One region of the Buttiauxella sp. BIGb0471 genome, then DNA from elsewhere that is predicted to be linked to it. Evidence: predicted binding sites of a transcription regulator. Region 1 holds the regulator's gene; each other region holds the start of a gene.
What was found. The regulator PurR, encoded in region 1, represses purine synthesis genes. The targets are predictions, from matches to a motif close to CANGCAAACGTTTGCNTG.

Region 1 (8,216 bases):
GGCGTTATGGAAATCAATAAAAGGTTACAGTGTAACGAATCCAGATTTAACCTGTGCTGTGCCTTTTTCTTTACTCTGATTAATTCACTGTTCATAAAACGCGCGTAAGTAGCGTCTTTGAAACCGACTCCCATAAAGCATCCGGGTTAATTACCCCGCAATTGCTGCTCTGGATCGGGCTGGCTGGACTGGTGTCCGCATTGTTTCTGTCAGCGATTAAAATCCAGGCCTCGCGCTGGTGGTACACCCTACTCATCCGCCTGGTCGGCGTTCTGGCGGGACTGTTGATCATTATTCTGGTGGCTTCAGTTTTTTATAGAGATTACGCATCGCTGTTCATTAGTTACAAAAACATCGTAAAAATTCCCCCCTAAAAACTTGCGTTAGACCGACTGGTCTATTACAGTCTTTCCCCATGAACAGACATCCTGACCATGACACACGCGAACACCTCCTTGCGACCGGCGAGCAGCTTTGCCTGCAACGCGGGTTTACTGGCATGGGGTTGAGCGAGTTGTTGAGCACTGCCGAAGTCCCGAAAGGCTCTTTCTACCATTACTTTCGCTCTAAAGAAGCGTTTGGCGTGGCGATGCTGGAGCGCTATTACACGGCTTATAACCTGCGATTGCAGCAGCACTTTTCCTGTGGCGCGGGAACGTACCGCGAAAGATTGCTGGCCTGGTATCAGGAAACTGTTAACTGGTTTTCCCAGCACGGTAGCCTGATCAGCTGTTTGACGGTCAAACTTTCGGCAGAGGTTTGCGACCTTTCAGAAGATATGCGTGCGGCGCTGAATCAAGGCTCGGCACAAATTGTTTCCCAGCTTGCAGATGCACTGGAAAAAGGTCACGCAGAGAAAAGCCTGAAATTGACCGATTCCGCGTTCAGCCAGGCTCAGGTGATTTATGCCCTTTGGCTCGGAGCGAGCTTGCAGGCGAAGATTTCACGTAGCGCGATACCGCTGGAATGCGCCCTCGCCCACGTCACTCAATTATTAGCGGAGCCTGTCTCCTGACAGGCTTTTATTTCAGTACTTTTTATTTAATCAAACGGTAGACGACCGGTCTATTAGAGGCGTTTTATATGTCAGCAGATAAATTATTTACTCCACTGAAAGTGGGTGCTATTACCGCCCCGAACCGCATTTTTATGGCTCCACTGACCCGCCTGCGCAGCATCGTGCCGGGTGATATCCCGACGCCTTTGATGGGTGAATATTACCGCCAGCGTGCCAGCTCAGGGCTTATCATCAGTGAAGCGACGCAGATTTCAGCCCAAGCGAAAGGTTATGAAGGCGCACCAGGTTTGCATAGCGATGAGCAAATTGCTGCCTGGAAGAAAATTACGGCGGGCGTTCACGCCGCAGATGGCCGTATTGCTGTGCAACTGTGGCATACCGGTCGTATTTCCCACACCAGTATTCAGCCTGGACAGCAAGCGCCTGTTGCTCCATCCGCTCTTTCTGCCGGTACCCGCACTTCGCTTCGTGATGAAAACGGCCATGCCATTCGCGTCGATACATCCATGCCGCGCGCACTTGAGCTCAATGAAATTCCGGGCATCGTGAATGACTTCCGCCAGGCGGTAGGAAACGCACGTGACGCTGGTTTTGATATGGTTGAACTGCACTCTGCACACGGTTATTTGTTGCACCAGTTCCTCTCACCATCTTCTAACCATCGCACCGATGAGTACGGCGGTAGCCGTGAAAACCGCGCGCGCCTGGTGCTGGAAGTGGTTGATGCTGTGAGCAAAGAATGGAGCGCTGACCGTATTGGTATTCGTGTCTCTCCAGTCGGTTCATTCCAGAATGTGGACAACGGCCCGGATGAAGAAGCCGATGCGTTGTATCTGATTGAAGAACTGAACAAACGTGGCATCGCTTATCTGCACATGTCTGAACCAGACTGGGCCGGCGGCAAGCCATACACCGAGGCATTCCGTCAGAAAGTACGCGAATGTTTCAACGGTGTGATCATTGGTGCAGGCGCTTATACCCCAGAAAAAGCAGAAGCATTAATCGAAAAAGGTTTGATTGACGCTGTCGCGTTTGGCCGTGATTACATCGCGAACCCTGATTTGGTTGAGCGCCTGCATCACAATGCAGAACTCAACGCCCAGCGCCCTGAAACCTTCTACGGCGGTGGCGCTGAAGGTTATACCGATTATCCGACCTTATAATCAGAGTCTTCCGTTGATAGCGGCGTTTATTCGCCGCTATACTTACCTCACATTTAGAAATTAACCTTCTAATTCTTCGAGGAATTTATGCGCTTACTTCATACCATGCTGCGTGTCGGCAACCTGCAACGCTCCATCGAGTTTTACACTAACGTACTGGGCATGACCCTACTGCGTACCAGCGAAAACCCTGAATATAAATACTCTCTGGCCTTCGTGGGCTACGGTCCGGAAACGGAAGAAGCGGTTATTGAGCTGACTTATAACTGGGGCACCGAAAGCTATGATTTGGGAAATGCCTACGGTCACATCGCCCTGAGCGTTGATAATGCAGCCGAAGCTTGCGAACGTATTCGCCAAAACGGTGGCAATGTGACGCGTGAAGCGGGCCCGGTAAAAGGCGGCTCCACCGTTATCGCTTTCGTGGAAGATCCAGACGGCTACAAAATTGAGCTGATCGAAAGTAAAGACGCTGGCAAAGGTCTGGGTCACTAATACCCGAGTAGCGGGCATTTTTGCGCCCGCTACTGCAACCCTCCCTAAAATTTGCCATAATGCGCGCTGCTTTTTCCCCGTATTAAGAGATCCTGATGTCTGACAACACGCAACTGCATAGCCTGTGCGACCGTTTTCGTGGTTTTTATCCGGTAGTCATTGATGTAGAAACTGCTGGCTTCAACGCGAAAACCGATGCTTTACTGGAAGTCGCAGCCATCACTTTAAAGATGGATCAAGACGGCTGGTTATCGCCGGATGAAACCCTGCATTTCCATGTCGAACCGTTTGAGGGTGCCATCCTTCAGCCTGAAGCGCTGGCCTTTAATGGTATCGACCCGCACAACCCGTTGCGTGGTGCCGTCAGCGAATATGATGCGCTGCATGCGATTTTCAAAATGGTGCGTAAAGGCATCAAAGACAGCGGATGCAACCGTGCGATTATGGTCGCCCATAACGCCACATTCGATCACAGCTTTATGATGGCAGCGGCAGAACGCGCATCACTCAAACGTAACCCGTTCCATCCGTTTGTCACCTTTGATACCGCCGCGTTAAGCGGACTGGCATTAGGTCAAACGGTGTTGGCCAAAGCGTGCATCGCCGCGGGCATGCCGTTTGACAGCAGCCAGGCGCACTCTGCTCTGTATGACACCGAGCAAACAGCACATCTGTTTTGCGAAATCGTCAATCGCTGGAAACGCTTAGGTGGATGGCCTCTTCCGCTTCCGGCAGAACCTGAATCGTAAGCATAAAAAAAGCGACCCAAACCGGTCGCTTTTTTATTAGCACAAAACACATGAGCAAATAATTACTCTGCGTCTGGCTCTTCAGATTTATGCTTCGCTGCGGTCTCTTTAATCAGAGATTGCAACTCACCACGCTGATACATTTCGATGATGATGTCGCAGCCGCCAACCAGCTCGCCATCAACCCACAGCTGCGGGAAAGTCGGCCAGTTTGCGTATTTTGGCAGCTCAGCACGGATGTCTGGGTTCTGTAAAATATCAACGTATGCAAAACGCTCGCCACAGGCAGACAGCGCCTGCACAGCCTGGGCAGAGAAACCACAGCTAGGCAGTTTCGGAGAACCTTTCATATAAAGAAGAATTGGGTTCTCGGTGATCTGTTGTTGGATTTTTTCAATAGTGCTCATTGCTTGCTTCCTCAAACCAAGTACTGGCATTAGCCTGCCATTGTAGCGATTGACACCCTCTCCAGAAAACACCATTTTTTACAGGGTTTTTCTGTGCTGCGCGATGGAGGGACAACATGCATCAAGAATAACACTTTTCCCGCGGCTGCAAATCAGGAAATAACTATAAGCACGATCAATAAATAGCCTCACAACCATTAGTTTGGTCATTTTTTTTGCGTTCGGTAACGAAACAGGAAGAGGAATCGAAAAAGGTTATTAACTTTATTGCGCCTTATGGATTAGAATCGGCGGGTTTCGCAAAATCATACACGGGCATGATGGTATTTATCATGCATTTATTTTAACCAGGGGAATGTCGAGTGGCGCGGATAACAAAAACATCTATCACGCTCTGTGCTCTGCTATTTACCTTGCCGTATATACCATTGACGCAGGCGTCTGAACACGCTCGTCCCGTGGTCGCGCAAAAGGCGCACGTTGTGAAATCCACAACGAAGAGCACAGAAAAGAGCAGTAAGAGTAAACAGAAAACCACTACCGCCAGCAAGAAAAGCACCACCACCAGGACCGCAAGCAAGAAAAAAGAAACCGCTGCCGCGAAAAGTAAAACCGCTAAAAATGCCAGCAGCACCAAAACCAAGAGTCTTGCCAAAACCGACCGCAAAAAATCCTCTCAGCTCGCAAAAGTCCAGCCTGTTACTTTCACCGAAAAATGCAGTAAACCTCGCAAAGGTTACAAAACGCGTTGTGTGAAAGTTAAAGCAGAACATCCAACGACTATTGCTCAGGCGCATAAAGTCCGCGTGCAAAAAGCACAAAAAACGGCAATGAATAAATTGATGGGCCAGATTGGCAAACCGTATCGCTGGGGAGGCACGTCGCCAAATACCGGCTTCGATTGCAGTGGTCTGGTTTACTACGCTTATAAAGATCTGGTGAAATTCCGCATTCCGCGCACCGCGAACGAGATGTATCATCTGCGTGATGCTTCTTCAGTAGACCGTGGCGAACTGGAAACAGGCGATCTGGTCTTCTTCCGCACCCGTGGTCGCGGCACCGCTGATCACGTTGGCGTGTATGTTGGAAATGGCAAATTCATCCAGTCACCTCGCACGGGTCGCGATATTCAAATCACGTCTTTAAGTGAAGATTACTGGCAGCGCCATTATGTGGGTGCCAAACGCGTTATGACCTCAAAAACCATTCGCTAATCCCTCTTCGTAAAAACTCGCACTTGCCCATAAACGGGTGAGTGCGTTTCTCTTTTGCTTTTCCTTTCAATTTGTTAACCTAAACCCGCACTAAAAGTGTTTATTTAACAATAGATACCCTAACTCATTTGAGTCAACGATGCGGCTCGAAGAATGACGGGTAATAAGGAGTTTGCAATGTCGTTCGAATTACCTGCACTACCATATGCGAAAGATGCTTTAGCCCCACACATCTCTGCCGAAACGCTGGAATACCATTACGGTAAGCACCATCAAGCCTACGTCACTAACCTGAACAATCTGGTTAAGGGCACCGCGCTTGAAGGTAAAACTCTGGAAGAGATCGTTCGTACTTCAGACGGCGGCGTATTCAACAACGCAGCACAGGTGTGGAACCACACATTCTACTGGAATTGCCTGGCACCAAACGCAGGTGGCGAGCCAACAGGCGCACTGCTGGAAGCCATCAATAAATCTTTCGGTAGCTTTGCTGAGTTCAAACAGCAGTTTACCGACGCGGCTATCAAAAACTTTGGCGCGGGTTGGACCTGGCTGGTTAAGCAAGAAGATGGCGCATTAGCTATCGTTTCAACGTCTAATGCCGGCACCCCGCTGACCACTGCGGCAAAACCGCTGTTGACGGTAGACGTATGGGAACATGCTTACTACATCGACTACCGTAATGCTCGTGCAGGCTACCTTGAGCATTTCTGGGCGCTGGTAAACTGGGAATTTGTTGCGAAGAATCTGGCAGCGTAATACCTAAATGATATGGGCCGCGATTGCGGCCCATTTTAATCAGTGCAGTACGGCGGTTAGCGCGCCACATACGATCAGTGCCAGAACAATAACCGTTGTGGTGATTGAAAATTTCAAATCTGTACTCATCAATAAACTCCTTTTAATTACCTTACAATCGGTGTGTCAGAGTGATTTTCCCACAACCAGAAATAAAAATCCTCCTGGTTTTAACCTGATATCGCTTTTCCCTCTTCCACTTTTCTTCCGGATAGGCCAAAATCCCTCGCTAATTTATTGCGTACCATCAATTCTATGCCCTCCTTCCGTTTTATGTCGCAATCCCGGCATACCCGCAACCCAAACGTTGCCTCAGGAGTCAGTGTACGCAAACGTTTAACATATTAGTTATCAGGAGTTTACGATATGGCCTGGAGTGAAATTTAATGGCGACAATCAAGGACGTGGCGAAGCGCGCAAACGTTTCCACTACAACCGTATCACATGTGATTAACAAAACTCGCTTTGTGGCGGAAGAGACTCGCAATGCGGTCTGGGCGGCAATCAAAGAATTGCACTATTCACCCAGTGCCGTCGCACGCAGTCTTAAAGTTAATCACACCAAAACGATTGGTCTGCTTGCCACTTCCAGCGAAGCCCCTTATTTCGCCGAGATCATCGAAGCCGTGGAAAATAGCTGCTTTGAAAAAGGCTATACCCTGATTCTGGGCAATGCGCACAACAACTTTGAAAAACAGCGCGCTTATTTATCAATGATGGCGCAAAAGCGCGTCGATGGTCTGCTGGTGATGTGTTCTGAGTATCCGGAATCACTGCTGACCATGCTCGAAGAATATCGCCATATCCCAATGGTGGTGATGGACTGGGGCGAAGCTCGCGCAGACTTCACCGACTCTGTGGTCGATAACGCGTTCCACGGCGGTTATCTGGCCGGGCGTTATTTGATTGAACGTGGCCACCGTGAAATTGGCGCCATTCCGGGCCAAATGGAACGTAACACCGGCGGCGGTCGTCATGCAGGCTTTATGAAAGCGCTGGAAGAAGCCGGTATCGCCATTCCAGAAAACTGGATTGTTCAGGGCGACTTTGAGCCAGAGTCTGGCTACCGTGCGATGCAGCAGATCCTCGGCCAGTCTCATCGTCCAACGGCAGTATTCTGTGGCGGGGATATTATGGCAATGGGCGCGATTTGTGCCGCTGATGAAATGGGTCTGCGTGTGCCGCAGGATATTTCAATTATTGGCTACGATAACGTGCGTAACGCCCGTTTCTTCTCGCCAGCCCTGACCACCATTCACCAGCCAAAAGATTCGTTGGGTGAAACGGCGTTTAACATGTTGCTGGACAGAATCGTCAACAAACGCGAAGAGTCGCAGTCCATTGAAGTGCATCCGCGCCTGATTGAACGCCGCTCCGTAGCCGACGGCCCGTTCCGCGATTACCGCCGCTAAAATAGCGTAGGTCGTACAGCAGCGTCATCCGACAGTTCTGACGTAAATGGTGGATGACGCCTACGGCTTATCCACCCTACTAACTCTGTGAATCAGCGCTGTCAGGCTCCTGCAACCACTCCTGATTCATCGTCTCACTATCTCCCAGATAATCTAATAACCAGGCTAGCGCGGGTGACGCATCATTTTGCTTCCACGTCAGGCAACACGCGGCATCCGGGAATGGGTTATCCAGCGTCAGCTCGCACCATTTACCAGAATCTACCCACGGTCTGGCGATATGCAATGGCACCATACCGATACACAAACCTGCACTCAGGCAATCGGAACCCGACTCCCAGTCTGGCACCACTACACGCCGCTGGTTATCCAGCAGCCAGGTAATACGTTTTGGTAAGGAACGCGAGGTATCTTCCAGAACCAGCGACGGCCAGGCACGTAAGTCGTCATCACTTAATGTACCGCCTTGTACCGCCAGGGGATGATTTGCAGCCACCACGCAACGCCAGCTCAGTGTCCCCATGTCCCGGAAGGCAAAACGCCCACCGACAGGAATGGCCTGCGTTGCGCCAATCGCAACTTCAACGCGCCCATCCGCCAGCGCGTCCCACACACCGTTAAACACTTCCTGATAAATATGCAGCTCGATATCCGGGAAATGACGGTAGAAATCCAACACCAGCTGGCGCGTGCGCTCCGGTTTTACAATATTATCGACCGCAATCGCCAGGTGTCCGCGCCATCCATTTGCGATCTGCTGGCACTGCTGCCGTGTCGTCATCATTTTTTTGATAACAGAGCGCCCTTCCTTCAAAAAAAAGACGCCTGCGGGGGTTAATTCGACATCACGATGACGGCGTTCAAACAGTGGAACTGCCAACCACTCTTCCAATTGCCGTACCGTATAGCTGATGGCAGACGGAACGCGGTGCAACTCTTGTGCGGCACCGCTGAAACTGC
Region 2 (8,216 bases), on a different contig from region 1:
CGAATACAAAAAAGTGTGAAAACGAAGCAGGTAAATAGCACGGCTGCCGTAATGAAAAATACCGGACGAAGACCGTAGGTATCCGCCAGAAAACCGCCGATCATTGGCCCGAGTAATGCACCGCTTACTCCACCCGTTGAAAGTGTGCCGAGCGCCCAACCGCTTTTATGACGGGGGACCTGGGTAGCAATCAGCGCGTTCGCATTAGGCACAAATCCACCTAACAAACCGAGCAAGGCGCGCAGAGCTAAAAATTGCCAGATATTGCTCGCAAAGCCCATTAACACCATCACGATAGACATACCCAATGCGGAACGCAGCAGCATTATTTTGCGCCCTTTGCGGTCGGCAAGCCCTCCCCAAAACGGTGACGCTATCGCAGAGAACAGAAAGGTAATGCTGAAAACGATGCCCGACCACATATTCAGGGCGCTGTGGCCTGTCACACCGAGGTGTTCGACATACAAGGGAAGAAAAGGCATAACCAGGCTGAATGCGACGCCGGTCAGAAAACACCCAAGCCATGCGACGGTAAGATTTCGTTTCCAGTTGATAGTGCTAGTGCTCTCGGGGAGAGTCATAAAACTCCAGTTCGATGCAAAGAAGATGTGCTGAGGAATTATTACCTTGCTAATTATGCGCCTGTAAGCGGCAGGGAGGCAACGTTTCTGAAACCGTATTTTAGAACGAATTAGGGCGACCTGGCGTCGCCCTATGACTTAATCGAATAGAGAGAGGTTAGTAGCGCGCAGGCACACCCTCAGGGCGTGTTTTGAAGCGGCGGTGTAGCCACATATATTGCTCAGGGGCCATCATGATGCATTGCTCGATGATTTTGTTCATCCAGATTGCCGTGCCTTCCGGGGTTTCCAGCGGCGGGGAAAACTCTGCGGGGAGAATAATTAGCTCATACCCTTTGCCGTCCGGTTTGCGGCGTGGAACCATAGGGACAATCGCGGCACCTGACATACGTGCAAGAGTGTATGTCCCCATGGTGGTTGCCGCCTCATCGACGCCAAAGAACGGGACGAAAACACTGCCGCGCGGGCCGTAGTCGTGATCTGGCGCGTACCAGATGATTTCGCCCTGTTTGAGCGCACGAATCATCCCTTTAAGGTCTTTGCGGTCAATCATGCTTTTGTTTGAGCGCATCCGGCCCCAGGTTTGTAGCCAGTCAAGAAGGGGGTTGTCATTGGGGCGGTATACACCGATGCCCGGCGTATTCATACCAAACATTCGCGCACCAAGTTCAAGCGTCAGGAAATGAATACCGATGAGCAGTACGCCGCGTTTGGCCTTTTGCACCGCATGGATTTGATCTACGCCGCTGACGTCGCACCAGCGCTGAATACGCCAGGTTGGCCAGAACCAGGCAATGCCGGTTTCCATCAGGCCAAGACCCACAGACTCAAAGTTTTTATCCAGATAGACCTCGCGCTCTTCCGCCGTTTTATTTGGGAAGGCGAGTTCAAGATTGCGACGGGTAATTCTGACGCGGCGTTTCATAAAACGCCTGGCGAGTTTGCCGAGGCCACGCCCAAGTCGGTAAATCACTGGGTAGGGGAGCAGGGTAATTAAATAAAGTAAGCCAATCCCAAACCAGATTCCCCAGTACCGGGGATGAAGTAAAGCGCGCGAGAATTGCGGTAAGTTCGTCATGTAAAACCTATAGTGACGGCAAATGCCGGATCTTCTTGAGTAAGTCTATTGTGACATTAAATATGAGGCAGCCAAAATTAACAGTAGCAGAGTGTTTGATATTCCACCGTTTGTTGTTTCGGTTGCAGATAAATGAGGAAAATGTAGCGCAAAATACAGGGATGTAAATTAACGTTAATTGCTTTATGATGCAGCCCACTTTTTTCCTGTCAACGATTGCCGAGCGAACACCATGCCAGTGTTACACAACCGCATATCGAATGATGAATTGCGCGTGCGCATGTTGGCTGAAACCGAGCCACGCACCACAATCTCATTCTATAAATATTTCACTATCGAAGAGCCGCAAGCTACGCGCGACGCACTTTACCAGGCGTTTACTGCGCTGAATGTTTTTGGCCGCGTGTATCTCGCACATGAAGGGATCAATGCGCAAATTAGCGTTCCGCAAAGTCGGGTCGATGCCTTCCGCGAAACACTTTACGGATTCCATCCTGTGCTCAATGGCGTGCGTCTGAATATCGCCCTTGAAGACGATGGAAAATCATTTTGGGTACTGCGCATGAAAGTGCGTGACCGTATCGTTGCCGATGGCATTGAAGACCCGTCATTTGATGCCAGCAATGTCGGCGCTTATCTGAAAGCCGCGGATGTTAACGCGATGCTCGACGACCCGGATGCTGTGTTTATCGACATGCGTAACCATTACGAATATGAAGTGGGCCATTTCCAGGATGCTATGGAGATTCCTGCGGACACGTTTCGTGAACAGTTACCGAAAGCGGTCGATATGTTGCAGGACGACAAAGACAAAAAAATCGTCATGTATTGCACCGGTGGGATTCGTTGTGAAAAAGCCAGCGCCTGGATGCTGCATAACGGCTTCAAAAATGTTTATCACATTGAAGGTGGGATTATCGAATATGCGCGCCGAGCGCGTGAGCAAGGTATCCCGGTGCGTTTTGTCGGCAAAAACTTTGTCTTCGACGAGCGTATGGGCGAGCGCATTTCTGATGATGTGATTGCCCACTGCCATCAGTGTGGGACAGCTTGCGATAGCCACACCAACTGCAAAAACGACGGCTGCCATCTGCTGTTTATTCAGTGCCCAGCTTGTGCTGAGAAGTTTGCTGGCTGCTGTAGTGACATTTGCCGCGAAGAGCTGGCGCTTACGCCAGAGGAACAACGTCGCCGACGCGCAGGCCGTGAGAATGGCAATAAGATTTTCAATAAATCCCGAGGGGTTTTGAACACCACATTAGGGATCCCGGATCCTGAGTGATCTGTGTGGGTGGATACAAACGTATCCACCCATGTTGCTTATTTCAATGAATTAAAGCGTGAAAGGGAAAACGGCTTCAGATCGAAGCTCGACGTGTTGCCCAGCGCAAACTGACAGGCGATTTCCCCCAGTACCGAAGCGAATTTAAAACCATGCCCGCTTAAGCCCGAGATGATCATCGTGTTGTCATGATCCGGAAGGGTATCAATAATAAAATCTTCATCCGGCGACATATCATATGTGCAGGCCGCGCCATGCATACAAACCCCGACGCCTGGCATTATCTGGCGTAAGAAGTTAAACACTTCGCTACCGTCAGTGGCAACGGCGCCAAATGGTTTGCGTTGCTGTGGCTCGCTAATAATCTGCCCGCCATCATGTTTGCCCAGTTTGAGTTCGTTATCCTCACCTGCCGGGAACCCGTAATACTGGCTGCCATCAGGCAATTGGGCGGTAAATGCGGGGAAGTTATTGCTTTCGCTATAGCGTCCATCAGCCTGGTGCCAGCTAAAGATTTTACGCACTGGCGTCACCGGCAATTCAGGCAGCAATTTTGTGACCCAGGTTCCGGCACTGACCAACAGTTTATCAGCGGTAAACTCACCTTCTGGCGTCTGAACCACGACTCTTTCAGCAGTATGGCGAATGTCCGTCACCGGGCAGTTAAATAGTTGTGCGCAACCGCCCTGATTTGCCAGACGGATATAGGTTTTCACCGCCAGCTCGCTACGCAATACGCCAGAATCTGGCTCAAACAGGCCAAGATACTGTTCCGGGACCGTGATTTGCGGCCAGCGCGTCATCACTTCCTGGGCTGTGAGCGTCTCAAGCGGCAATGACCAGTTTTGCGCGCTGCTTTGTACCGTGGAGATAAACGCTGAATCTTTTGGCCCGAGATTAATCACGCCCGTGCGATGGAACACTTTCTCACCGCTGATCTCCTGCAACGCATCCCAAAGCTTTTGTGCACGTAACACCAGCGGGACATATTTTTCCCCTTCACCATAAGCGTGGCGCATCAGACGTGTATCGCCATGATGGCTACCTTGCTGGTGGGGAGGATGGTGGCTATCAATCATTAACACGTTTAAACCGGAGTGAGTGGCATAGCACCCGGCGGCTGCGCCGACAGAACCACTACCGACAATGATAAGGTCATAATGCATGGTGCTTTTTCTTCCCTCTGGCAAAAATTAAATTATACAGCAGAGTAATTAATTCCTCGCGGGCTGACAATTAAGCGAGGCCTGAATAATAAAAAAGGCACCTCAACGGTGCCTTGCGTTATTTGGGTAGCATCGGCAATCAATGCTTACGATAATCGTTTACCTGGTAATCACTAGATTCAATCTTAGCAATGCCGGCTTCTAAAATAGAAATAAATTGCCGGGCAACATCCGTGGTCAGCCATAAAGTTTGACCGATTTCAGTTTCGTCGTTCTTTTGCGTATTCGAGGTCAGGTAGTGCAGGCGAAGCATCAGCGCGTCATAGCTATCTACGGTGCTGATGTCCCATCCGACTAAGGGATGGGTCTGGATAACATCACTATTTTTTTCCATCATAACCCCTTTTATACGTGTGTTTAAGACAACGGTTCGCGAGGTTTAATGCTTGTTTAATGTGAAGCCAGTTAAGTATATCAATGATTAAGCTAATTCGACGGAGAAATAAATACCCTGCAACACAATTTTTACATAAAAGCGTGTATTTGGACGATTTTTAAGCAGAAGGATGTTTGTTGATATCAGTGAAATCTGAGTTGTGATCGGGAATGGGAAATATTTAAAGAGTGAAATTTAAACAATAAAAAAACCGGATGGCGACACCCGGCATAAAAAATAACGAGGGAAAATTATTTTGGTGATGGTATGAAAGCAGCGGTACAACATTGAATTTGCCACTTCCAGGATGGTTTTTAATCCGCAGCAAACCAGTCGTCAGCGCTTTCCCAGGTCTCTTGCAATATTTCGCTAATACGATCGCGAGTTTCTTTGCTGGCCCCTAACACTGAAAGGTTGTTAGCAGCGGCATAACGCACCTGAACATGGCTTTCGTCTTCAGGATAATACTGGGTAATACGGCGTGAGAGTTCATTGGCAAGCGCATCAACAGCGCCTGGCGGCAGAGATGTAGTTTTGGCAATAGTGACTTCAATACGCATAATAGCCCTCTGTGCAATATACTGGATATTTATACAGTTATATTCTCAGGTATGCAACAGGGGGCATTAAATTTTATTATTTTACTGACCAGTTGACTTGTTCGCCGGCAAGGAAAGGTACGATGCTATCGTCAGAAGTCTCAATGATTTCTGGCATTTGTACCGGAGTACGCACCAGTTCGATGGTTTCTTCGTTAACCGGTAAACCGTAGAAACGTGGGCCATTCAGTGACGTAAACGCTTCGAAATGCTGCATTGCATTCATTTCTTCGAAGACGGTCGCATAAGCGCCCAGTGCCGAAGGAGCGTTAAAGCAGCCTGCACAACCACAACTCGCTTCTTTACGGTGACGTGCGTGTGGGGCCGAATCCGTGCCAAGGAACACGCGGTCGCATCCGCTGGCAACCAGCTCACGTAACGCTTCCTGATGAACGCTGCGCTTCAAAATCGGCAGGCAGTACAGGTGAGGGCGCACGCCGCCAACCAGCATATGGTTGCGGTTAAACATCAGGTGTTGTGGTGTGATGGTCGCGCCCAACAAGGAGTTTCCTTCCTTCACATACTGCGCAGCGTCTTTGGTGGTGATGTGTTCAAACACCACTTTCAGTTCTGGCAGTTGCTTACGCAGTGGTTCCATCACAGTTTCGATAAAGCGTGCTTCACGGTCGAAAATATCGATGTCTGCATGAGTCACTTCGCCGTGAATAAGCAAAGGCATGCCGATTTTTTGCATACGCTCAAGCACCGGTAAAATCGCGGCGGTGCTGGTCACGCCGTGGCTTGAGTTGGTTGTTGCGTTGGCAGGATAGAGTTTTGCGGCAGTAAACACGCCTTCGTTGAATCCGCGCTCAACTTCGTTCGGGTCAAGGGAGTCAGTCAGGTAGCAGGTCATAAACGGCTCAAAATTATGCCCTTGAGGCACCGCATCCAGAATGCGTTGACGATAAGCAATGGCGGCTTCAACCGTTGTCACAGGCGGCGCCAGATTTGGCATGACAATCGCGCGACCATAAATTTCGCTGGTATAAGGCACCACCGTTTTTAACATCTCACCATCACGAAGGTGAACATGCCAGTCGTCTGGGCGGCGAATTTTTAATACCTGAGGTAATACGGTCATGAAAGTGCTCCGGCGTAGGAAGGAAATAACGATGATTTATGCCGGGCACAAAGGATAAGCGCAAACGTTTCGCTTTGCACCCATTTCGTTGAGATTTTCACGGGGGAGAAGCTGTTCTCCCCGCAGGAAAGCCGATTACTCAGTGAAAGGAATCACAATCTCGCCAGGTTTAACTTCAATCCCTTTAGCGTATTTCTTAGCCAGTTTTTCGCCTGTGCTGTTGTCTTCACTCAAAATATAAGCGGGCTGCTGGTTAAAGTAATTCCGTAACGACTGATTCAGATAGGGAATCAGGGTTTGAACAATCGTCTTCATTTTTTCTGGCTCGACGGTGGCGTCTACCACTTCCATTTCCTGCAAATAAATAGCGCCTTGCTCTTTATTGAAGGTGGGTAAAGCTTTTAATTTCAGCTTGATATTGGCTTTTTGGTTACCGAAAAGCGACGTCATATCCAGATTAGCATCGCCCGTCAGCGTGATTTTGTTCGGCTCTTCACGGCCAATCGCACTGGCTAAATTGGTTAAAACAATATGAGCATCGGCAACACCTGGCAGGCCAATGTCTTTAGAAAAATTATTACGTTTATGCAGCGCCTGGTTGATTTCCTGCTCGCTGACGGTGTATTGCGTTAGCTGGTTACAACCCACCACTAATCCGCTCAGCATCAATGCTGCGGCTAACACTATCTTTTTCATGGAGTTCCTTAACATGCTGCTTTGATCACAGATCCTGACATAAAGCATGATGTTCTACCAGCGCAGGCAGTGCTACAGGAAAAGGCTTAATTTTTTATTCAGCACAATGCGTTTATGAACCAGAAGATGAAGGCGGGTGGAATCACCCGCCGTAAAACCATGAACAATCTTTAAATGGCGTGGGATGACAGCAGATTGATTTGCGTCTGTTTGGCCATATTATCGCGATAGGCAGCAACCCGGCTTGGCCACTCAATTCCGGCAACCAGCGTCAGATTACGCAGCAGCGGGAACAGATGAATATCATCTTCTGACAGCTCGCCGTTAACGGCATTGGGTTGCACAATAAGTTTATCGAGCTTGCGCAAATCATCGCTGATTTTCTTGATAAGACCCGGTGAGTGCGTCAGAAGATCGGCAAAGGAACCGATCATCGCCTCTTTCTTTTTGGTGAAATAAGCACGCGCTTCAGGTGTGGCAAATTCATCGAATGGCGCTTTCGCAATGCGGGGTATCGTCAGTTGCTGAACATAGCTCTGCACATGGCGCAGCCACTCGGAAATAGCGGCGTTAGTGCTGCCAGTAATTAACGGTTCGCCATCGAGTTTATCGACGTAATGCACGATATCCATGCTTTCGGGTAGATAGCGGCTATCGTCTTTTTGCAGGATTGGCGCCATTTTCTTGCCAATCATTTTTGTCGGGGTAGCTTCGTCGTCGTTTAACAAGACTTTTAGCTCGATGGGGATATTCTTTAAGCCAAAAATCATGCGTGCTTTAAGGCAGAAAGGGCAGTGATCGTAAATATAAAGCTTCACGTTACTCCTCCATATCAATCGTCAGGAAAAATCCGTCAATTTTTGAGTATGGAGGAGAATACCAGGGGCTGCAAACTAGTTGCCCGGTTCAAGCATCGAGGGTTCAACAGGTTTCGTGCTGAACTGCCACCACAACGCGAAAAGCGTAATGATGCCAATAATCCCCAGCATCACCCACGGAAGCTCCGGCTGATTAATGCTTTTCCCTGCGTCATAAAGCCACCCACCGCCCGCGTAACCAAATGCGCCACCGATCGCCAGGCCCAGCCGACTAAACCCCATATAGCTGCCGCGAGCGCGTGAATCGGCGAGCGATGCGCTCAACGTTTCGCGAGCCGGTTCGGCAATAATGGAGCCAATGTAAAACACACAAATCAGGGTAAACAGCTGCTGAAGGTTGCTGCTTAAACCCATCGGCAACATCGCCAGCGACATCAGCAACAAACCGGCCATCAAACGCTGCTCAAGACGAAAGCGTT
Region 3 (8,216 bases), on a different contig from region 1:
CACAGCGGAAGACTCGGTTTCTTTATAGCGACGTTCCATATTATGCAGAACGCCTTCAAACGGATGGCGGCGCACAGACGTATCGCCACGGTCGTTTATATATTTGAACTCAATGCTTTCTTTACCAGAGCCGTTAAGCACCACGTTTTTCACGCTGGCGCTCAGTTCATTCCATGGTGTTTCGACATCGAATTTATAATGCTCCGCAAGCGATCGCATCATGGTGAAGTAATAGAAATTACGACGATCCCAGCCACGAATCGCGCCGCCAGCAAGGGAAAGCTCGCCGTTTTGTACGACACGATCCGGATCGAAATATTGCTGCACGCCAAGCCCGTCACAGGTTGGGCAGGCACCGGCTGGGTTGTTGAACGAGAACAGACGCGGTTCCAGCTCGCGCATGCTGTAGCCGCAAATTGGGCAGGCGAAGTTTGCCGAGAACAGCAACTCTTCTGCTTTTTCATCGTCCATATCGGCGACAACCGCAGAACCGCCAGATAAATCCAGCGCGGTTTCAAAGGATTCCGCCAGACGCTGCGCGATATCTTCACGCACTTTGAAACGGTCAACGACCACTTCAATGGTATGTTTTTTCTGTAATTCTAATTTTGGCGGATCCGAGAGATCGCACACTTCGCCGTCGATCCTGGCGCGGATGTAGCCCTGGCTTGCGAGGTTTTCCAGCGTTTTAGTGTGCTCGCCTTTCCTGTCTTTAATGATGGGGGCAAGCAACATCAGGCGTTTGCCTTCCGGCTGCGCTAAAACGTTATCGACCATCTGGCTGACGGTTTGCGCCGCCAGCGGCACGTTGTGATCCGGGCAGCGTGGCTCACCCACGCGGGCATACAGCAGGCGCAGGTAATCATGAATTTCTGTAATAGTGCCGACGGTTGAACGCGGGTTGTGCGAGGTGGATTTCTGCTCGATAGAAATCGCAGGCGACAAGCCTTCAATGTGGTCAACATCTGGCTTTTCCATCAACGACAGGAACTGACGCGCATAGGCGGAGAGGGACTCAACGTAACGACGTTGCCCCTCGGCGTATAAGGTGTCGAAAGCCAGTGAGGATTTGCCAGAACCCGAAAGCCCAGTCACGACAATCAGCTTGTCGCGCGGAATAACGAGGTTAATATTTTTGAGATTGTGGGTGCGGGCGCCCCGAACTTCGATCTTATCCATTCACCTTTCCCGGTTTAAACGCTTTTTGCCAGGCCGCACAGGAGGCCGCCGACGATCACAAACGGCTAATTATGACACAATAAAACCTGAATGGATATCCAGTGCTTTAATGCAATAATGTATATCCTTCCGACATTCTGGAATGCATCCCGCAGCTATAAAGATTAGGGGTGGCGTGGTAGAATCGAGGGTTTACACTATTAATAAACGTTTCAGGAGACACGATCATGGCCAGCAGAGGCGTAAACAAGGTGATTCTCGTCGGGAATCTGGGTCAAGACCCGGAAGTACGCTACATGCCAAATGGTGGCGCAGTTGCCAACATTACTCTGGCCACGTCAGAGTCCTGGCGCGATAAGCAAACCGGCGAAACTAAAGAAAAAACTGAATGGCACCGTGTTGTGCTGTTCGGGAAACTGGCAGAAGTTGCAGGCGAATACCTGCGTAAAGGCTCCCAGGTTTATATCGAAGGCGCATTGCAGACGCGTAAATGGACCGACCAGGCTGGCGTTGAAAAATACACCACCGAAGTCGTGGTTAACGTGGGTGGCACGATGCAAATGTTGGGTGGCCGTGCAGCGGGCGGTGCTCCTGCCGGCGGTGGCGCTCCAGGCCAGCAGCAAGGTAGTTGGGGTCAGCCTCAGCAACCACAGCAGGGCGGCGGCAATCAGTTCAGCGGCGGCGCGCAATCTCGTCCGCAGCAGAGCGCTCCAGCGCCATCTAACAATGAACCACCAATGGATTTCGATGACGATATTCCATTCTGATAATGGTTCTGGCATTTAGCATTATCTAAAACCCCGCTTGCGGGGTTTTTTGTTTTTTAACGTGCGTAAAAAGCGACTATTAATAACCCGAATGTATTGCTCCGCGTCATAAGTATTCCTGCTTGCATTAAAACGTTATCCCGCTAAGTTGTTTATGCAAACACAACACTGATAACTCCACCGGAGAGCAGCATGACAGATTTCGTAATTCCAGAAATAAAAGCCTCAGAAGATGAAATGATTGCTATACGCCATTATTTACACGCTAACCCGGAATTAAGCCTCGAGGAGTTTAAAACCAGCGATTTAGTAGCAAAACAACTTGAATCCTGGGGATATAAAGTCACTCGAGGAATTGGCACTACTGGGGTTGTGGGTTCTTTGAAAAAAGGGGATTCGAATAAATCTATTGGCCTGCGTGCTGATATGGATGCGCTGCCTATTTTTGAAGAAACCAATTTACCCTGGGCCAGTACAGTTCCTGGCAAAATGCATGCCTGCGGTCATGATGGCCACACCACCATCTTATTAGCTGCAGCGAAATATATTGCATCAAATGCCTGTGAGTTTAACGGCACTGTGCATCTCATTTTCCAGCCTGCCGAAGAAGCGATTGGCGGTGCAGATTTAATGATTAAAGACGGACTATTCGACCGCTTCCCCTGCGACCGAGTTTTTGCCCTCCACAATATGCCAGGCTTGCCGACCGGAAAACTAGGTTTCTACTCAGGCAACTTTATGGCCTCGGCAGACACCGTAAAGATCACCATCAAAGGCTACGGCGGCCATGGTGCTTATCCGCAACGTACCGTTGACCCCATCGTGACGGGCGCGGCGCTAATCACCGCATTGCAAACCATTGTCTCCCGCAATGTCACACCAGGCGAAACCGCCATTGTTACCGTTGGAACCTTCCAGTCGGGCATTGCCTCCAACGTAATTCCCGACAGCGCGGTAATGGAATTAACCGTGCGTGCCATGAAACCAGAAATTCGCGACCTGCTTATTAAAAGAATTGAAGAGTTAGCCGACTTCACGGCGAAAAGCTTTGGTGCCAGCTGCGACGTGGAAGTTTACGACTCCTATCCCGTCTTGATTAACGACGATGAACAAACGGCGTTTGCTCGTGAGCTGGCTGTCGAGTTTTTCGGTAAAGATGCGGTGCTCGATACGGTGCTTCCATCCACCGGCAGCGAAGATTTTGCCTTTATGCTGCAAGAAAGACCGGGCAGTTATTTCTTATTAGGCAATGGTGAAAAAGGGGAGAAAGGCGGCTGCATGGTGCATAACCCAGGTTATGACTTTAACGATGCGATTATTTCTACCGGCGCCTCATTCTTTTCCCGCTTAGTACAAACTTACTGTCGCTAATATCCAGGAGCTAATATGAAAAAATATATTCTGCCATTAATTGCTCTGCTGGCGACGACTTCAGCATTGGCAAATAATATTAAAGAAATCCGTTTTGGTGTGGACCCGACATTTGCCCCTTTTGAATCAAAAGACGCTAATGGCAAGGTGGTCGGCTTTGATATTGATTTAGGTAATGCTATTTGTGAAAAACTTCAGGCTAAATGCGTATGGGTGGAAAATAACTTTGATGCCATTATTCCCGCACTGCAAGCCAGAAAGTTTGATGCCATTCTTTCCGGCATGTACATGACGGAAAAACGCAAAGAGCAAATTGCCTTTACCGATAAAATATATAACGGCCCGGTATTTTTAGTCGCACATAAAAATAATCCCATCAAACCGGAAATTGATCAGCTGAAAGGTAAAACCATCGGCGTTGAGCAAGGCTCTGCTCAGGAAACTTACGCGAATAAAAACTGGCGCAGTGCCGGGGTTAACGTGGTGGCTTATCAGGGGGCTGATTTAGTGGTGCAGGATTTAGAGTCCGGACGCATCGACGCGGCAGTGCTTTCCGGGGTGATGGCGGAATATAGCTTCCTGAACAAACCGCAGGGCAAAGATTTTGCTATGGTCGGCAAAGCATTACAGGACCCGGAATTATTTGGGGCGGGCGCGGCGATTGGCCTGCGTAAAGATGATGCGCAATTACGCGAAGCGCTAAATGGCGCGATAAGCCAGATTATTGCGGATGGCACGTATAAAAAGCTCGCCTCGAAATACTTTAGTTTCGACATCTATTCCGGGACGTAATGTGTAACGGCTTGCCAGTAAAACAAAAACGGCCTCGCAATGAGGCCGTTATCAATTCTAATCCTGGCAATCAGGTCAGCACCATCGGCCATTCAGGTGGTGCATGGCTTGAGATCTCGATCATGATGTCTTTGAACGACGCCCAGATGACCGGGAAATCGGCCCACTCCAGCCCCAATAAGCCGGTCGCAAACCACAACGCAGAGGCAATCCCCAGCATGCTGCTGACGATAGCAAAAAACGTGTAGTCGGATTTGCGAAACTGGATGTTCAACGTGCTGGCTAAAAACATCAGAACCGCACTGACTAAAGGCCAGCGCATTAATAAAACGCTGGTAGTAATTGCCGCCATGAAAATTGTTCCTTAATCACATAACTCATTACGCTAAACGGTTATGCGCGACATAAGGCGCAGCAATGACAACTCAGGACCGTCAGGGGAATAAGTGGGTACAAAAAATGTAAGAAGAATCCTGTCTCACAGGATTTGTGAACTATATCACATTTGTTCTTTTAATCGCCAGTTCTGTGGCGCATTTTCTGACCCATTTCTCGAATGTTCAGGCAACAATACTGCGGCAAATACCGTCAGGCGTGGTGACGATAATCAGTCGGTGTGCGGTCAAACTCACGGCGGAAAACGCGGGAAAATGTTTGCTGAGAAACGTAACCGTAGTCCATCGCGATATCAAAAATGGGGCGCTGGGTATTTCGCAGCTCTTTCGCTGCCATCAACAGACGGCGCTGGCGAATGTATTCACCTAACGTCTGGCGCTTAACGGTACGGAACATTCGTTGAAGGTACCATTTTGAATAGCCTGATTTTTTTGCCACAACGTCAATGTTCAGCGGTTGATCAATGTGATCGTCAATCCATTCAGTCAAAGTTTGAATAATGTCCTGGTGTGCCATAAGTCATCCTCAAGCCTGTGTGTTCGTTAGCAGGTTTTGTTGGCAGCGAGTATAATTCCTCAAGTTAACTTGAGGTAAAGAGGATTATGGAAAAGAAAACACCGCGCTTTAAACCGTTACTCAGTCCTGGAGAAGTGGCAAAGCGCAGCGGCGTGGCTGTTTCCGCTTTGCACTTCTATGAAAGCAAGGGGCTGATCAAAAGCAGACGAAATAGCGGAAACCAGCGGCGTTATACGCGTGATGTGCTGCGAAACGTCGCCATTATTAAAATCGCCCAGCGAATCGGCATTCCGCTGTCGACTATTGGTGAAGAGTTTGGCGTGCTGCCGGACGGCCATAAAATCAATAAAAACGACTGGAAAAAGATGTCGTCGCAATGGCGTGAAGAACTCGATCGGCGCATCAACATGCTGACTGCGTTGCGTGACGAACTTGATGGCTGCATCGGCTGCGGTTGTTTATCAGGTGCCGACTGCCCGCTGCGAAATCCTGGCGATAAACTTGGTGAAGAGGGGACTGGCGCACGTCTTTTAGAAGATGATTAAGGGGAATCGCAGGCAAAACTAAAGCGCCCAACTTCGGCGCTTTAGTTTATTACCCGGTCTTTGTCTTTCGATCTATCCCGCTTTTCGCAAGGAGGGTTTCCCCCGACATCAGCGTCCCTCAATCACACATTCTCAGGAGGTTCCGGATTGCACTGACAATTTAAGTGTAGCCAGGCATAGTCAGGTTTCAAGGTGAATTTGCATGTTTTTTGAACAATTCTAATGCGCCACATTGCGCAACGTTTCCTATAGTTAACTCATCTTGCTAAACAGAAGGTTAACTCATGCTTACCGTTCATCATCTCAATAACTCCCGCTCACAGCGCATATTATGGATGCTTGAAGAGCTTCAGGTGCCGTACCAGATCGTTCGCTATCAGCGCGAACCCACGATGCTCGCACCAGAGTCATTAAAAGCCGTGCACCCACTAGGGAAATCGCCGGTGGTGGAAGATAACGGCAATATCCTCGTGGAATCCGGGGCAATCATCGAATATCTGCAAGAAACCTATGACCCCGAAAGCCGCCTTAAACCGATCTCCTGCGAGGACAAACTGCGATATCGATTCTGGCTGCATTACGCCGAAGGATCGTTGATGCCCTTGCTGATGATGAAACTGGTCTTTGGTAGCCTGGGCAAAGCACCTGTGCCGTGGTTGCTACGCCCGGTCGGCAATGTTTTGGGGCAGGGCGTGCAAAAGGCATATCTGAATAAACAGATTTTGACGCATGCGCGATATCTCGAAGATTGTCTGCAAAAAACGCCCTGGTTTGCCGGGCAAGCGATAAGTGCTGCGGATATTCAGATGAGTTTCCCGGTTATCGCATTGCTGTCTCGCGGTGGCATAAGCGATCTGCCGAACTTGCAGAATTGGTATAACCAGGTGCAAATGCGCCCCGCCTGGCAACGGGCAATTCAGCAGGGTGGGCCTTTCGAGATCCCGTAATATCCGTCATTCTTCAATTCGCCTTTTTGTTGGCTGCGCTCACTCGCCCAAATCACTGACTTATGTCAGCTCATTGGGACTCTTTCTCTTGCCGCCGCAATGCGAATCGAATGATTTAGGATATTAGTTTTGGATATTGAAAAATCCTATGAGCCAGGAAAATGCATTACCCGTATCTTGCATCATTGTTGCTAAATTGCGCATCGACGATAACGTTTGCGCATGAGGTGGCGATATTTTGACCGGCTAACGCATTTTTCGGCAAAAAGCGGCAAAGTTCGGTTGAAAATCCATGTAAGAAGGCCGGATAATCGTTTGCCTTAATTTTGACGCACAGTTTGTATGCGCGGAGTTAAACGTTTGCTTTTTTTGTGACGCCCTTTTTTGTCGCAAACGCAGCACAGGGATTTATTCGTCGTTTTTTAGAATATGAACGTTTAATTAGAAGCGGATTCCGCCACGCATACCGACTTAATCATAAAAATCTCAGGGGATTTTTCACTATGTCTAATCATTCTCCGCGTGCAACCAGCGGCATCGACGCCTGGTTCAAAATATCTGCACGTGGCAGCACCGTTCGCCAGGAAGTTGTTGCGGGTTTAACGACCTTCCTCGCGATGGTGTACTCCGTGATCGTGGTACCGGGCATGCTCGGTAAAGCAGGTTTCCCTCCTGCGGCGGTCTTTGTGGCAACTTGTCTGGTCGCCGGTGTTGGCTCTCTGCTGATGGGCTTGTGGGCGAATCTGCCGCTGGCCATTGGTTGCGCTATTTCACTGACGGCGTTCACCGCATTCAGCCTGGTGCTCGGCCAACACATCAGCGTTCCGGTTGCGTTAGGCGCCGTGTTCCTGATGGGGGTGCTGTTCACCATTATCTCCGCAACCGGTATTCGTAGCTGGATTTTGCGTAACTTACCGATGGGTGTTGCGCACGGCACCGGTATCGGTATCGGCCTGTTCCTGCTGCTGATTGCGGCAAACGGTGTCGGTTTGGTTATCAAAAACCCACTGGATGGCTTGCCTGTTGCGCTTGGCCATTTCGCCAGCTTCCCGGTCATTATGTCTTTGATTGGCCTGGCGGTAATCATCGGTCTGGAAAAACTGAAAGTCCCTGGCGGCATTTTGCTGACCATCATCGGGATTTCTATTTTCGGCCTGATTTTCGATCCGACAGTGCATTTCTCCGGCATCTTCGCTATGCCTTCGCTGAAAGACGAAGCGGGTAATTCGCTGATTGGTAGCCTGGATATCATGGGCGCGCTGAACCCAGTGGTGTTGCCAAGCGTTCTGGCGTTGGTCATGACTGCGGTATTCGATGCAACCGGCACCATTCGCGCCGTTGCGGGCCAGGCAAATCTGCTGGATAAAGACGGTCAAATCATTGATGGCGGCAAAGCGCTGACCACCGACTCCCTCAGCTCCGTATTCTCCGGCCTGGTGGGTGCGGCTCCGGCGGCGGTTTACATCGAATCTGCGGCAGGTACGGCGGCGGGCGGTAAAACTGGCCTGACGGCAATCACCGTTGGCGTATTGTTCCTGCTGATCCTGTTCCTTTCTCCGCTCTCTTATCTGGTTCCTGCTTACGCCACCGCTCCGGCGCTGATGTATGTGGGCTTGCTGATGCTGAGCAACGTAGCAAAAATCGATTTCGCTGATTTCGTTGATGCTATGGCGGGCCTGATCACTGCGGTGTTCATCGTGCTG
Region 4 (8,216 bases), 920 kb from region 1:
GAACAACAGCTGGCGGATTACCTATCGACAGATTGTGAAGATATCTGGCAAAACCAGAGCCACGACTCCATGAGCAACCCGCTGTACTGGCTGCGGGCGATGGACTGCGCCGAACGTTTAGCGCCTGCACAGGCGCGAGCGGAAGCACGTCGCTGGCCGTCCGATAGCTGGCGCGATACCTTCAAGCGAGGCATTTTGCTGGCGAATGCCAAAATCTCCCCCACCGAGCGCCGCCGTTACATGGTTAAGCTCGATGCGATGACAGCTGAAGTCCCTTCGCAGGTGCGTTCATTGTTCCAGGTATGGCGTGATGGGCAGGCATCTTTGCTGGCGCTTTCAGATGAACGCACGCGCTACAGTAAATTGCAGCAAAGCTCAGACAGCGAGCTGGACACGCTGCGCGAGCAGCAACAACGGCTCAGAAGCCAGCTAAGTTTGACCACCCGAAAACTGGAAAACTTAACCGACATCGAGCGTCAGCTTTCCAGCCGTAAACCTGCCAGCACAGAATTGCCGGACAACACCAAACCCGCGCAGGAGGCGAAACCATGACGCAACGTAAACCCGCCAGATTACTGCTGGTCGATGACGATCCGGGCTTGCTGAAACTTCTAGGTATGCGCCTGACGAGCGAAGGTTACACCGTCTCGACTGCCGAAAGCGGTGCCGAAGGGTTGCGTCTGCTTGGTCGTGAAAAAATCGACCTGGTGATCAGTGATTTGCGGATGGACGAAATGGACGGTATGGCGCTGTTCGCTGAAATCCAGAAAGTGTATCCAGGTATGCCGGTGATCATTTTGACCGCTCACGGCTCGATACCTGACGCCGTCGCGGCAACGCAACAGGGCGTGTTTAGTTTCCTGACCAAGCCTGTCGATAAAGACGCGCTTTATAAAGCCATTGACGATGCGCTGGTGCACTCGGTCATCGCCGGGGACGATATGTGGCGCGATACTATCGTCACACGAAGCCCCGCTATGCTGCGCTTGCTGGAGCAGGCGCGGATGGTCGCGCAGTCGGACGTCAGTGTGTTGATTAACGGGCAAAGCGGCACCGGCAAAGAGATTCTTGCGCAGGCCATTCATAACGCCAGCCCGCGCAGCAAAAAAGCATTTATCGCCATTAACTGCGGCGCGCTGCCGGAACAGCTACTGGAATCCGAGCTTTTTGGTCATGCCCGCGGTGCGTTTACCGGCGCGGTCAGCAGCAGGGAAGGGTTATTCCAGGCCGCAGAAGGCGGAACGTTATTCCTCGATGAAATTGGCGACATGCCAATTCCTTTGCAAGTCAAATTGTTACGTGTTTTGCAGGAGCGCAAAGTGCGCCCGTTGGGCAGCAACCGCGACCTGGATATCGACGTGCGTATTCTCTCGGCTACTCACCGTGATTTACCTAAAGCGATGGAGCGCGGCGAGTTTCGTGAAGACTTATTTTACCGCCTCAACGTGGTGAGCCTGAAAATTCCTGCGTTGCAAGAGCGTGCAGAAGATGTGCCGTTGCTGGCAAACCATTTGTTACGCCAGTCCGCCGACAGGCATAAACCGTTTGTGCGCAGCTTCTCAACCGATGCCATGAAGCGCTTGATGGCTGCAAGCTGGCCGGGCAACGTGCGCCAGTTGGTCAACGTGATTGAACAATGTGTAGCGTTGACGTCCGCTCCGGTTATCAGCGATGCGCTGGTGCATCAGGCGCTGGAAGGTGAGAACACCGCGCTGCCGACATTTGTCGAAGCGCGTAATCAGTTTGAGCTGAATTACCTGCGCAAACTGTTGCAAATGACCAAAGGAAATGTGACTCAGGCGGCGCGTGTTGCGGGACGTAACCGTACTGAATTCTACAAATTACTCTCACGGCATGAGCTCGATGCCAATGACTTTAAAGAGTAGTCTGTGGTAAGTTTGGGCTATCGATGAAGTGCGGGATGACAGAGAAAACTATGAAAAAAATTGATGCGATTATTAAACCGTTCAAGCTGGATGACGTTCGCGAAGCGCTGGCAGAAGTTGGCATCACTGGCATGACGGTCACAGAAGTTAAAGGTTTTGGTCGTCAGAAAGGGCATACCGAACTGTACCGTGGCGCTGAGTACATGGTGGATTTCCTGCCGAAAGTGAAAATTGAAATTGTCGTCACCGACGATATCGTTGATACCTGCGTGGATACCATCATCCGCACCGCGCAAACAGGCAAAATCGGCGATGGTAAAATCTTTGTCTTCGATGTTGCTCGCGTGGTGCGTATCCGTACTGGCGAAGAAGACGACGCCGCGATTTAATTTTTCCCCCTCACCCCGGCCCTCTCCCCAAAGGGGCGAGGGGGAAAGAAAATCCCCTCTCCTGTGGGAGAGGGCTAGGGTGAGGGCATGTATTCGGCTGAAAAATCACATCACTTTATGCGGGCCGAAACACTCATAGTGAATTCGGCTCTGCTCAACGCCCAACTTCACTAATTGTTCCGCCGCAAAACGCATAAAGCTCACCGGCCCGCACAGATAAAACTGCATATCTGGCGCACTGATTTTGCTCTCAAGCGCGACTAAGTCCATCAAACCTTCGCTATCAAACTTCGCCTGAGCGCGGCAGTTTTCACTCGGTTCGCGATACCACACGTGGCTTTCAAAACGTGGCAATTGCGCGCCCAACTGAGTTACTTCATCGGCAAACGCGTGCACGTCGCTATGGTCTGCCGCGTGGAACCAGTTCACCTGGGCTGCATGCTGATTTTTTGCCAGCGTATCCAGCATTGCCAACATCGGTGTCTGGCCAACGCCTGCGGAAATCAGCGTAACCGGAGTTTGTGCGTTCACGTCCATAAAGAAATCACCGGCAGGCGCAGCCAGATGCACTTCATCACCTACTTGTGCGTGGTTATGCAACCAGCTTGAAACCTGGCCCAAATCTTCACGCTTCACTGCGATGCGATAGCTTTTGCCATCGGCTTTACGAGTCAGTGAATACTGGCGAATTTCCTGATGCGGGAAACCTTCTGGTTTCAACCACACACCGAGGTATTGGCCTGGCTGATAATCGGCAACGGATTTGCCATCAACAGGCTCAAACTCAAAGCTGGTAATCAGCGTGCTTTGCGGCTCTTTTGCCACAATACGGAACGCGCGAGTGCCCTCCCAACCGCCATTTTTCGCTGCATTGTCCTGATAGATTTCCGCTTCACGATTGATAAACACGCCCGCCAGCACACCATACGCTTTGCCCCAGGCATCCAGCACTTCCTGGCCCGGGCTGAACATTTCATCCAGCGTAGCCAAAAGATGGCCGCCGACAATATCGTACTGCTCAGGTTTGATCTGGAAGCTGGTGTGCTTCTGCGCAATTTTTTCTACCGCAGGCAACAGCACGGCCAGATTTTCAATATTGGTCGCGTACGCGCAAATAGCATTGAACAGCGCTTCACGCTGATCGCCGTTGCGCTGGTTGCTCATATTAAAGATTTCCTTCAGCTCAGGGTTATGGCTGAACATACGGTCGTAAAAGTGTGCGGTAAGTTTTGGGCCGGTCGCGGCAAGCAGGGGAATGGTGGATTTCACAACAGCGATGGTTTGGGTATCAAGCATGGTATAGCTCCATTTTCTGACATTAAAATCTAATGATGTATTTTAAATGCATCTTATAAAACTCTTCGCCAAAAAAAAAGCACTACATTGTAAATGGATACTGACTGAGTCGATTCGGCTCACAGAACATGAAATTTCTGCAAGTTGATGATGAATTAATATCCGTTGAAATAAGCGATGACTTTTGCCTTCAAACCCTTGCAGGACGCCAAGCCAATCGTTTGCGTAAAAACCTATGTCAAGACCTATCACGCAACACTGTTTCGGTTTACACTGTTGCCCGTTGTATTTAAGGCGGCCAAAAAGCTGTTCAAATATTTACTGTTAGCTGAGTCTGGAGATGCGAATGTTAAAACGTGAAATGAACATTGCCGATTATGATGCCCAACTGTGGCAGGCTATGGAGCAAGAAAAAGTACGTCAGGAAGAGCACATTGAACTGATCGCCTCCGAAAACTACACCAGCCCGCGCGTGATGCAGGCTCAGGGTTCTCAGTTAACCAACAAATACGCAGAAGGCTACCCAGGCAAGCGTTACTACGGCGGCTGTGAATATGTCGACGTGGTTGAGCAACTGGCTATCGACCGTGCAAAAGAGCTGTTCGGCGCTGATTACGCTAACGTGCAGCCGCACTCCGGTTCACAGGCTAACTTTGCGGTATACACCACTTTGCTGGAACCAGGCGATACCGTTCTGGGTATGAACCTGGCACACGGCGGCCACCTGACTCACGGCTCCCCGGTTAACTTCTCCGGCAAGCTGTACAACATCGTTCCTTACGGCATCGATGAAACTGGTCACATTGATTACGCAGATCTGGAAAAACAAGCCAAAGAACACAAACCGAAAATGATCATCGGTGGTTTCTCTGCTTATTCCGGCGTCGTTGACTGGGCAAAAATGCGTGAAATCGCTGACATGGTCGATGCGAAGCTGTTCGTCGATATGGCGCACGTTGCAGGCCTGATTGCGGCTGGCGTTTATCCGAACCCGGTTCCACATGCTCACGTTGTGACTACCACAACACACAAAACGTTGGCAGGCCCACGCGGTGGTTTAATCCTCGCGAAAGGCGGCAGCGAAGAGCTGTACAAGAAACTGAACTCCGCGGTATTCCCAGGCGCGCAGGGCGGCCCACTGATGCACGTCATCGCGGGTAAAGCTGTGGCACTGAAAGAAGCCATGGAACCTGAGTTCAAAACTTACCAGCACCAGGTTGCTAAAAACGCGAAAGCGATGGTTGCTGTGTTCCTGGAACGTGGCTACAAAGTGGTTTCTGGCGGCACTGATAACCACCTGTTCTTGCTGGACCTGGTTGATAAAAACCTGACCGGTAAAGAAGCTGATGCAGCGCTGGGCCGTGCAAACATCACCGTGAACAAAAACAGCGTGCCAAACGATCCTAAGAGCCCGTTTGTGACTTCCGGTATCCGTATCGGTACGCCTGCTGTGACGCGCCGTGGCTTCACTGAAGCTGACGTCCGTGAACTGGCTGGCTGGATGTGTGATGTGTTGGATAGCATCAACGACGAAGCGGTTATCGAGCGCACTAAGCAGAAAGTTCTCGATATCTGCGCGCGCTTACCGGTGTACGCATAATCTGTTGAAGACCCCGGTTCGCCGGGGTTTTTTTATACCCAAATCACACCTGATTCAGCGACTCTTCAGCGTACAAATATCCCACTCCCATCACCTGTTGCGGTCGGCTCAATTGCCCGAAACTGATTTGTGTCGCATTTGCCTTGAGTGAATCGCCATGGTCAAACGGATTAAATCCAATTTGCTTGTCGATGGTCGCAAGCCAGCTTTCGCCAAACCCGCAGCTTCTGCCGTAGAACAAAATCTGATTGATATTCAAAATATTGAGGAAGTTGTACAGGCTTAACCCAATGGCGTTAGCGGCGTTTTCTACCCAACGGCAAACGTATTCATTACCTTCATGCCAGGCGGTAATTAACTGTGTTGAAGTAATAGATTCCGGGTCGAGCTTTGGTGAAATGGGTTGTGATTTTAGCCAGATGCGTGCCTGCTTTTTTAACGCCGTCAACGAGGCCACAGTTTCCAGGCAGCCGTAACGCCCGCAGTCACACGCCATGCCGTCGGGGTTCACAATCGTGTGGCCGATTTGCCCGCTGCCGTACAGGCTGCCGCGATAAATTTGCCCGTTAATCACAAATGAAGAACCGATACCGTAATCGACATTTATCACACAGAAATCCTGGCGATTCGCCGGATTCTGCCACTTCTCTGCCAGCGCCAGCATCACGCAGTCGTTATCCACCCTGACGGTTACACCGAGCTTTTCTTCCAGCAGATATTTGATTTCAACCGGTTCACGCCACGGCGCTTGCGGCATGGTTTGCGACACTCCCGTCACCGGATCGACTTGCCCGTGGATCCCGAGCGCCAGGTTAATTTTCTTTTTCGGCCAGCATTTGCGTTGCGTGCGCCAGATATTCTCGATAGCGGCGAGTAGTGCCTGTGGCGTAGCAGCATTAACCTGAATCCGTTCAAATTCCCCCTGCGGTGAAAGCTGTGCATCGCACAGCTGACTCTCAATGCTGGTGGGGGTGACATTCATGCAAAGAATGAAATCGCCATCGGGCGGGATTTGGTAACTGCCGCTGTTGATTCCACGGTTACTCAGATTTTCACTGGAATGGCTGAGCTTTCCGTCTACGACTAATTCATCAAGAATCTTGCTCACTGCGGGAATCGATAGCCCGGTGTACTGCGAAAACTGCGATTTACTGAGCCGCTTATGCTGCCACACCAGTTTCATCAACGTCTGGCGATTGAGTTGCCGCACGCGTTGGTTGTTCAGCCCTGAATCATACATTTCACTAAACTCCGTTAACTTTATTGTGTGAGCATTAAGCATTCTAAGGCGCAATGAGTTCTCTACACTGCAAACATAACGTATTTCACTGTTGTTTGTTTACTGGAGAATCGAAATGTACGGAGCCGTTAACGTCTGGCAAGAGACGATTGCGTTACCCACATGGACGACCGGTGCAGAAGACCCGAATCCGATGTTCCTCGAAAGTCGTGTTTACCAGGGGTCTTCCGGTGCGGTTTATCCCTACGGCGTGATCGACACCCTGAGCGGTGTGCGCGAAATGCGTGATTACAACGCTGTCTGGATAGAAAATGATTTTATCCGCGTGATGCTGCTGCCAGAACTGGGGGGCCGTATTCACCGCGCTTATGACAAAGTGATGGAGCGCGATTTCGTTTACTACAACGAAGTGGTGAAACCGGCGCTGGTGGGATTGGTCGGGCCGTGGATTTCCGGCGGTATCGAATTTAACTGGCCGCAGCACCATCGCCCAACCACTTTTATGCCTGTCGATGTGACTTTCCAGCAACATGACAACGGCGCACAAACTGTCTGGTTGGGTGAAGTGGAGCCGATGCGCGGCTTGCAAGTCATGACCGGGTTTACGCTCTACCCGGAAAAAGCGCTGATTGAAATCACCGGCAAAGTGTTCAACGGCAACGCCACGCCGCGCCATTTCCTGTGGTGGGCGAATCCGGCAGTCAAAGGCGGCGACGATCACCAAAGCGTATTCCCCCCTGATGTCACCGCGGTATTCGATCACGGCAAACGTGATGTTTCCGCCTTCCCGATTGCCCACGGCACCTACTACAAAGTCGACTATTCCGCAGGCGTGGATATCTCGCGCTACAAAAACATTCCGGTGCCAACGTCTTATATGGCGGATAAATCAGATTACGATTTTGTCGGGGCTTACCATCACGGCGAGCAGGGCGGTTTGCTGCATATTGCCGATCACCATGTTTCACCGGGCAAGAAACAATGGACGTGGGGAAACTGTGATTTCGGCCAGGCGTGGGATCGCAATTTAACGGATGAAAACGGCCCCTATATCGAGCTGATGACGGGGGTGTTCACCGATAACCAGCCTGATTTCACCTGGATTGCGCCTTACGAAGAAAAAATCTTCGTGCAGAATTTCCTGCCATACAGCCAATTGGGCACGCTGCAAAACGCCAACACTCAGGCGGCGGTGAAACTTGAGCGCCATAACGGTGAACTGCACCTCGGACTCTACGCCATCGCGCCGTTGCCAGACGTTACGTTAGAAATTGAATCAGCGGGTAGAACGTTGTGGAAAACCCCACTTTCCCTGCTACCCGCGCAGGCGTGGCAGGAAGCTATCAGCGACAGCTGGCCACAGCGCCTGACGCTGAATCTGCGTGACGCGCAGGGCAAACTTATTCTCAGCTACTGCGAGCATGTTGCGGAAGATCTACCGCTGCCGCAGCCTGCCAGTGTTCCGGCAAAACCACAGGACATCACCCATTGCGACGAGCTGTATTTCATCGGTCAGCATCTGGAGCAATATCTGCACGCCAGCCGCTCGGCGTTTGATTATTACCAACGAGCGCTGGCGCTGGACCCGGAGGATTACCGTTGTAACGTGGCATTAGGTCAGCTCGAGCTGAACCGGGGAAACTGGGCGCTTGCCGAACAGTACGCCGACGCCGCGCTGAAACGCGCGCATCGTCTGAACAAAAACCCGCAAAACGGTGACGCCAGCATGTTGCGTGGGGCGGCAAAAGAGAGGCAGGGCGACTGCGCCGGGGCGTTTGACGATTACTTTAAAGCGAGCTGGAGCG

Region 2: the regulator PurR is predicted to act here: its motif matches at 6,281-6,298, upstream of pyrC (dihydroorotase).
Region 3: the regulator PurR is predicted to act here: its motif matches at 6,719-6,736, upstream of M2371_RS20825 (NCS2 family permease).
Region 4: the regulator PurR is predicted to act here: its motif matches at 3,782-3,799, upstream of glyA (serine hydroxymethyltransferase).

The regions. Positions count from the first base shown of each region.
Region 1 covers NZ_JANUEU010000001.1:952,197-960,412, reverse strand. The annotation lists gene M2371_RS04500 (phosphoethanolamine transferase domain-containing protein) at 162-374, shown strand; gene M2371_RS04495 (TetR/AcrR family transcriptional regulator) at 416-1,015, shown strand; gene M2371_RS04490 (alkene reductase) at 1,084-2,181, shown strand; gene gloA (lactoylglutathione lyase) at 2,269-2,676, shown strand; gene rnt (ribonuclease T) at 2,772-3,425, shown strand; gene M2371_RS04475 (Grx4 family monothiol glutaredoxin) at 3,488-3,832, opposite strand; gene M2371_RS04470 (C40 family peptidase) at 4,195-5,046, shown strand; gene sodB (superoxide dismutase [Fe]) at 5,224-5,805, shown strand; gene M2371_RS04460 (YnhF family membrane protein) at 5,845-5,934, opposite strand; gene purR (HTH-type transcriptional repressor PurR) at 6,231-7,256, shown strand; gene punR (DNA-binding transcriptional activator PunR) at 7,336-8,216, opposite strand, start outside.
Region 2 covers NZ_JANUEU010000002.1:493,424-501,639, forward strand. The annotation lists gene mdtG (multidrug efflux MFS transporter MdtG) at 1-581, opposite strand, end outside; gene M2371_RS08820 (Kdo(2)-lipid IV(A) acyltransferase) at 739-1,659, opposite strand; gene M2371_RS08825 (rhodanese-related sulfurtransferase) at 1,892-2,941, shown strand; gene solA (N-methyl-L-tryptophan oxidase) at 2,980-4,107, opposite strand; gene bssS (biofilm formation regulator BssS) at 4,247-4,501, opposite strand; gene dinI (DNA damage-inducible protein I) at 4,858-5,103, opposite strand; gene pyrC (dihydroorotase) at 5,180-6,223, opposite strand; gene M2371_RS08850 (lipoprotein) at 6,359-6,919, opposite strand; gene grxB (glutaredoxin 2) at 7,090-7,737, opposite strand; gene mdtH (multidrug efflux MFS transporter MdtH) at 7,813-8,216, opposite strand, start outside.
Region 3 covers NZ_JANUEU010000010.1:13,507-21,722, reverse strand. The annotation lists gene uvrA (excinuclease ABC subunit UvrA) at 1-1,179, opposite strand, end outside; gene ssb1 (single-stranded DNA-binding protein SSB1) at 1,407-1,946, shown strand; gene M2371_RS20855 (M20 aminoacylase family protein) at 2,139-3,317, shown strand; gene M2371_RS20850 (ABC transporter substrate-binding protein) at 3,333-4,109, shown strand; gene M2371_RS20845 (YjcB family protein) at 4,180-4,461, opposite strand; gene soxS (superoxide response transcriptional regulator SoxS) at 4,698-5,021, opposite strand; gene soxR (redox-sensitive transcriptional activator SoxR) at 5,108-5,566, shown strand; gene M2371_RS20830 (glutathione S-transferase family protein) at 5,851-6,513, shown strand; gene M2371_RS20825 (NCS2 family permease) at 7,017-8,216, shown strand, end outside.
Region 4 covers NZ_JANUEU010000001.1:34,372-42,587, forward strand. The annotation lists gene qseG (two-component system QseEF-associated lipoprotein QseG) at 1-552, shown strand, start outside; gene glrR (two-component system response regulator GlrR) at 549-1,886, shown strand; gene glnB (nitrogen regulatory protein P-II) at 1,937-2,275, shown strand; gene hmpA (NO-inducible flavohemoprotein) at 2,381-3,571, opposite strand; gene glyA (serine hydroxymethyltransferase) at 3,918-5,171, shown strand; gene M2371_RS00185 (ROK family protein) at 5,215-6,411, opposite strand; gene M2371_RS00190 (DUF5107 domain-containing protein) at 6,527-8,216, shown strand, end outside.